2 regions of the Paraliobacillus zengyii genome follow, and region 2 is predicted to be linked to the other one. Evidence: predicted binding sites of a transcription regulator. Region 2 holds the regulator's gene; the other holds the start of a gene.
The links. Region 2 encodes CtsR, which represses protease genes until heat stress. Its sites were predicted from a motif close to ATGGTCAATAAAGGTCAAACA; they were not measured.
Positions count from the first base shown of each region.

Region 1: DM447_RS03565 (ATP-dependent Clp protease ATP-binding subunit) is a predicted target of CtsR. The motif match lies at 1,696-1,716, and genes of this name have one in related genera.

Region 1 covers NZ_CP029797.1:719,280-722,720, forward strand. Annotated here, with positions in the region: gene mbcS (acyl-CoA synthetase MbcS) at 5-1,582, shown strand; gene DM447_RS03565 (ATP-dependent Clp protease ATP-binding subunit) at 1,769-3,441, shown strand, end outside.
Region 2 covers NZ_CP029797.1:138,205-141,645, forward strand. Annotated here, with positions in the region: gene DM447_RS00670 (DegV family protein) at 1-302, shown strand, start outside; gene DM447_RS00675 (MgtC/SapB family protein) at 525-1,223, shown strand; gene DM447_RS00680 (CtsR family transcriptional regulator) at 1,331-1,795, shown strand; gene DM447_RS00685 (protein-arginine kinase activator protein McsA) at 1,886-2,440, shown strand; gene DM447_RS00690 (protein-arginine kinase McsB) at 2,440-3,441, shown strand, end outside.

The sequences.
Region 1 (3,441 bases), 580 kb from region 2:
ACATATGAATAAACAAGAATTAATAGCCCCAGAATATTATAATATTGCAATGGAAATGGAGAAATACGCACAAGATCCCGAGCGTATTGCACTAATTTGGCAGGATGATCAAGGTCAGGAAAAGAAAATCACCTATAAAAAACTATTAGAAAATGCTAATAAAATTGGAAACATATTTTTAGAAAATGGTTTGCAAAAAGGGGATAAAATTCTAGTGATGATGCCCCGTTTAGTTGATACATATGAAGTCTATTTAGCTGCTTTAAAAACAGGTATTATTCTGATTCCTAGTTCAGAAATGTTGCGAACAAAAGATTTACAATACCGTATCACACACGGAGAAGCAAAAGGTATAGTAAGTTATTATCCATTTGCTGAACAATTTAAAGAAATCGAACAATTGACTACTTTGAAAAAATTCACTGTTGGTGCAGAGGTATCCGAATGGACATTTATTGATAAAGAAAAAGAGTTGGCTTCCAATCAATTAGAAATAGTAGATAGTAAAAGTGATGACATTGCCTTTTTACCATATACGTCTGGTACAACCGGAAATCCAAAAGGTGTTATGCATACGCACGCATGGGGATATGCACACTTACGTACTGCTCCAGCTAATTGGCTCAGCATTAAGGAAGGGGATAAAGTTTGGGCTACGGCTGCCCCTGGCTGGCAGAAATGGGTATGGAGTCCATTGCTGTCTGTACTAGGTTCAGGAGCAACGGGTTTTATATACGACGGAAAATTCGATCCGAAAAAGTATTTACAATTACTGCAAGATCAAGAGATAAATGCACTATGTTGTACCCCAACAGAATATCGGTTAATGGCAAAAGTAGATAACCTGTCTGATTATAAGTTACCGAAGCTGCACAGTGCAGTTTCGGCAGGTGAACCGCTGAATCGCGAAGTAATTGATACATTCGAACGTCATTTTGATATAACTGTTCGAGATGGTTACGGTCAAACAGAAAGTACTTTACTATTAGGTTTTCTAAAAGGAATGAAGGTAAAAGCTGGTTCAATGGGTAAACCTACACCAGGTAATGAAGTGGTATTAATCGATGAAGAATGTAACCAAGTACCGGTTGGTGAAGTTGGTGATATCGCAATACCATTGGATACACCTGCTTTATTTAAAGGTTATTATAAAGATGAAGAACGTACGAAAAAAGCGCATCGAGGTAATTATTTTGTTACAGGTGATCAAGCAACAATGGACGAGGAAGGTTATTTTTGGTTCGAAGGCCGTAGTGATGACATTATTGTTAGCTCCGGATATACAATTGGACCCTTTGAAGTTGAAGACGCATTAGTAAAACATAATGCAGTAAAAGAATGCGCGGTAGTTGCTAGCCCGGATGAAATTCGTGGTAATGTTGTAAAAGCTTATATTGTACTTCAAGATAATATTGATAAGAATGATGATAAATTAGTAAAAACGTTGCAGGATCATGTAAAAAAAATGACTGCACCATATAAATATCCAAGAAAGATTGAATTTATAGATGAGTTACCAAAGACATCATCAGGAAAAATCAGACGTATTGAATTACGTAAACGTGAGGAAAAATCATTATAGTGTGTGTGTTGTAAGAAGAGGATCGAGATCCTCTTCTTTTTTATTATTATATTTTTTAAAATAATGAAGCAAAATACTTGAAAGTCAAAGATAGTCAAATTATAATGGTATCAAAGGTCAAAGATAGTCAAAACAATCTTGATCTATTAAAAACTTTACTTACTCTTCTGAAGGAGGAAGATATTAATGAATTGTCAAAACTGTGGAAATCGTCCAGCTAATATTAATGTAGCCCTTAAATATAATGAACAAATGCAACAATTGCATGTATGTGAAACGTGCTTTAAAGAACTTCAACAAAATGCCAAGAATTCTCTAAATAATTTTGGAGGTCAAGGAGGGGCACAAGGTTTTGAAGACTTCTTCTCTGGTGCTAGTCAAAATAGTGAACAACAAGCTAGTGGCAAGAAAGAGGGCTTATTAGATGAATTAGGAAGTAATTTATCCCATGCTGCTAAAGCTGGAATTATTGACCCAGTAATTGGTCGTGAAAAAGAAGTAAAACGTGTTATGGAGACATTAAATAGAAGAAATAAAAATAATCCAGTATTAATTGGTGAACCAGGTGTTGGTAAAACAGCTATTGCAGAAGGTTTAGCTCTAAGAATTGCAGAAGGTAATGTACCATCTAAATTAGTGAATAAAGAAGTTTACTTACTAGATGTAGCATCACTTGTAGCTAATACTGGTGTGCGTGGTCAATTCGAAGAACGTATAAAGAAATTAGTTGCTGAACTTCAAAATCGTAAGAATGTAATTTTATTTGTTGATGAGATCCACCTACTAGTTGGTGCAGGTTCATCAGAAGGTTCACAAATGGATGCGGGAAATATTTTAAAACCTGCATTAGCAAGAGGTGAGTTACAGTTAATCGGTGCTACTACACTAAAAGAGTATCGTCAAATTGAGAAAGACGCTGCTTTAGAACGTCGTTTTCAACCGATTATTGTAAAAGAGCCGTCAGTAGAAGAAGCGGTACTTATTTTGCAAGGTTTACAAGATCGTTATGAAGTGTTTCACAATGTAACATACACACCTGAAGCAATAGAAAGTACTGTAACGTTATCTCAACGTTACTTGCAAGATCGATTCTTACCAGATAAAGCAATTGATTTAATGGATGAAGCAGGGTCTCGCTTGAATTTAGCAAATGAAGATTCTGATAAAGAGTCATTGCAAAAACGAATTGATGAAATAGCCAAAGAGAAACAAGAAGCTGCTGAAAAAGAAGACTATGAAACGGCAGCTAATTTAAGACATAAAGAATTAATGTTAGAGAAAAAAATCAATGATACAACAGAACAAACGAAAGCTTCGGTAACAATTGAAGACATTCAGTTAATTATTGAAGAAAAGACTGGTATACCAGTTCGAAAAATTCAAGCAGACGAGCAATCAAAAATGCAACATTTAGCTGAGAATTTAAGTTCAAAAGTAATCGGACAAGAAAATGCAGTCCAAAAGGTAGCTAAGGCTGTGCGTCGTAGTCGTGCAGGAATGAAATCAAAATATCGTCCAATTGGTTCTTTCCTATTTGTTGGTCCTACAGGTGTTGGTAAAACTGAGCTAACGAAAGCATTAGCTGAAGAGCTATTTGGTACAAAAGAATCCCTAATTCGTGTAGATATGAGTGAATACATGGAAAAACACGCTGTCTCAAAAATAATTGGTTCTCCACCAGGATATGTTGGACATGAAGAAGCGGGACAGTTAACAGAGCGTGTTCGTCGTAACCCATATAGCCTTATATTATTGGATGAAATTGAAAAAGCACATCCGGATGTACAGCATATGTTCCTACAAATCATGGAGGATGGACATCTAACAGATAGTCATGGTCGAACAGTGAGTTTTAAAGA
Region 2 (3,441 bases):
TACTGCATATTAACTTACTATTAAGATTTTATAATGGAAAAATATTGGTGGAGGAAAAGATTAGAACGAAGAAGAAGTCTAAGAATCGAATCTTTCAAATTATTGATGAGGCAATTAAAGAAAATCAATTTAAAGAAATGTGCATTATGCATGCAGGTATGAAGGAAAAGGCGCTAAAATGGAAAGAAGAATTAGAAAATATACATGAAGAAATTAAAATTCAAGTTGAAACATTAGTGCCGGTGGCAGGGGTACATGCAGGTCATGGTACAATGTCAATTTCTTGGTTAAAGGAAAAGTGATTTTTAATGGTTAAGAGTAGGTACCTAATTGGTATCTACTTTAATTTTTACTTTTATAAAAAAGTAAAAATTCAGATAACTTTTTAAGTAAATCATAAAACGGGTAAAAAAAGAATAGAATAGTTGGGCGCTTGGATTTTGAAAATAAGTTATACTAAATAAAAAGATATCTATAAATAAGATAGAAACAAAGGGGGCAAGCCGTTGTTATAACGGTGCGATATGGAAATTATACAAAATTTATTTGATGAAGAGTTTGTGTTGATGAGTTCGAGAATTATTGTAGCTCTAATACTATCAGGACTAATTGGTCTGGAAAGAGAAATTAACAATCATTCTGCGGGATTTAGAACGCATATTCTTGTTGGAATTAGTTCCTGTTTAATGATGCTACTATCACTCTATGGTTTTGATACATATTTTGAAAAGTATGGAGACGTTGTCCAGTTTGACCCAGCAAGAATCCCTTCTTACGTAATAAGTGGTATCGGTTTTCTCGGTGCAGGCACAATTATTGTAAGTGGAAGAACAATTCGTGGATTAACAACCGCCGCTTCCATATGGGCCGTTGCAGCATTGGGTTTAGTTATTGGGATTGGCATGTATAAAGTTGCTATACTTACGACGATAATAATTTTATTAAGTCTAATATTCTTAAATAACTTTGAAAAGAAGATCTCAAAAAAAAGAAACTTTATCTCTTTTCAAATTCTAGTTAATCAACATATGCAGATTCGTGAATTACTAGCTAAAGTTGAACAATTCGATGTAATTATTCGTAAACTAGAAATGGAAAAAGATGATGAATCAGATCGAATGATTATAATAGAGATGGAGAGTAATGAGACCTTGGATAAAACAGAATTATATCATCAATTAATGGACTTAAAGCAAGTGAAACAAGTGAATGAGTTAGACTGATTTTAGCTGATTAATTTGTTTAGTCATTTTGTTTGCAAGAATTTCGAAGTAGCGTATAATGAAGGTATAGTCAAAGATAGTCAAAGTCAGTTATGAGGAGGAGGCAAATGCGAAATATTTCAGATGTGATTGAAGCGTATTTAAAACAAATTATTCTAGGCAATAATAAAAACATTATTGAAATTAAACGCAGTGAAGTGGCTGATCAATTCGAGTGTGTGCCTTCTCAAATCAACTATGTAATCAATACTCGTTTCACAGTGGAAAGAGGGTATTTAGTTGAGAGTAAACGTGGTGGAGGCGGCTATATACGTATTACACGTCTTACAATTGATGATAAGACAAAACTACTTGATGAAATCATTGATATGGTTCAACCTACTGTTACGCAACATGCTGCCATTGATATATTAGAACGAATGTTAGAAGAAAAACTGATTACTAAAAGAGAAGCAAAAATAATGATTAGTGCCTTAACTCGTGATACACTTGCATTTCAATTACCTATACGGGATGAAATTAGGGCAAGAATTATGACTGCTATGTTAGCCTCTATAAAATATGAAATGTAGAACTTCTAGAGAAATAGATTTTAAAAGAGTCACATAGTATATTAAAAGAACAATAATAACTTCTGTCTCTGATAGGGAGGGACCATGAGGATGAAATGTGAAGAATGTCAAGAAAGGCCGGCTACACTCCATTTAACAAAGGTAGTAAATGAAAATAAAACAGAAATACATGTATGTGAACGTTGCGCAAAAGAAAAAGGATATATTTCTCATGATGAATATGCTTATTCTATTCATGATTTGTTATCTGGTTTATTCAATTTTGACTCTTCTTTCTCTAAGGAACACAAACACAGTCAAGAAGAAAATGGTGCTTTAATATGTCCAAAGTGTGGAATGACATATCATCAGTTTACACAACTAGGTAAGTTCGGATGTTCTAGTTGTTATTATACTTTTGCAGACAATTTAAATCCTATTTTCCGTCGTGTACATAGTGGAAATACTACACATGATGGTAAGATACCAAAAAGAAGAGGCACTGACCTAAAGCAAAAACGCTTAATACAGGGTTATAAAGAAGAATTACAACAATTGATCCAAACGGAAGCTTTTGAGGAAGCTGCGAAAATGCGTGATAAGATAAAGGATTTAGAAAAGAAACAGTGGGATACCGAGGAGTATAAGGATGGCGGTGATGAATAATGTCTTTGCAACCATTTATAAATGAAGCAATTAGTCCGTGGATGAAAGAAGAAGGACCAGATAATGATATTGTCATGAGTACTCGTATTCGTTTAGCGAGAAATTTTGAACAATATCCATTTCCTATTATTGCTAAAGAACAAGAGTTGGCACCTGTTGTTTCCTTAATGAAGAATAATTATCACGAACAGTCATTTGATAAATATCAAGACTTGCAATTTATTGGGATGGAAGAATTAAGGCCTGTTGAGAAGCGAGTCTTAGTTGAAAAACATTTAATTAGTCCTCAACTTGCTGAAAAAGCGAAAAATAGTGGTGTGTTGATATCAGAAAATGAACAGGTTTCCGTAATGATAAATGAGGAAGACCATATCAGAATGCAACTATACTTTCCAGGGCTGCAATTAGAAAATGCTTTAACACAAGCCTTTCTTTTTGATGATTGGTTAGAAGAAAAAATTGATTATGCTTTTGAAGAAACGAGAGGATATTTAACAAGCTGTCCTACCAATGTCGGAACAGGCATGAGAGCTTCAGTTATGATGCATCTACCTGCTCTAACCCTTACTCAAAAAATGAGTAAGATGATTCCTGCGATTAACCAGCTAGGTTTAGTGGTAAGGGGTATATATGGTGAGGGTAGTGAAGCTGTAGGAAATATTGTTCAGATTTCTAACCAAGTTACATTGGGAAGATCAGAATTAGATATTATTGAAGACTTGCAAAGTGTCGTTGAGAAATTGATCGAACAAGAAAGACATGCAAGACTGTTGTTAGTTGAACAATCTGAATTACGATTAGAAGATCGTGTTTTTAGATCTTATGGAATATTAAAGTATAGCAGGATTTTAGAATCAAAAGAAGCCGCTACCTGTTTATCAGATTTAAGGCTTGGAATTGATGTAGGTTATATAAATAATATTTCAAAAACGATATTGAATGAATTAATGATTCTAACTCAACCAGGTTTTTTACAACAAAATGCAAAAGAAACATTAACA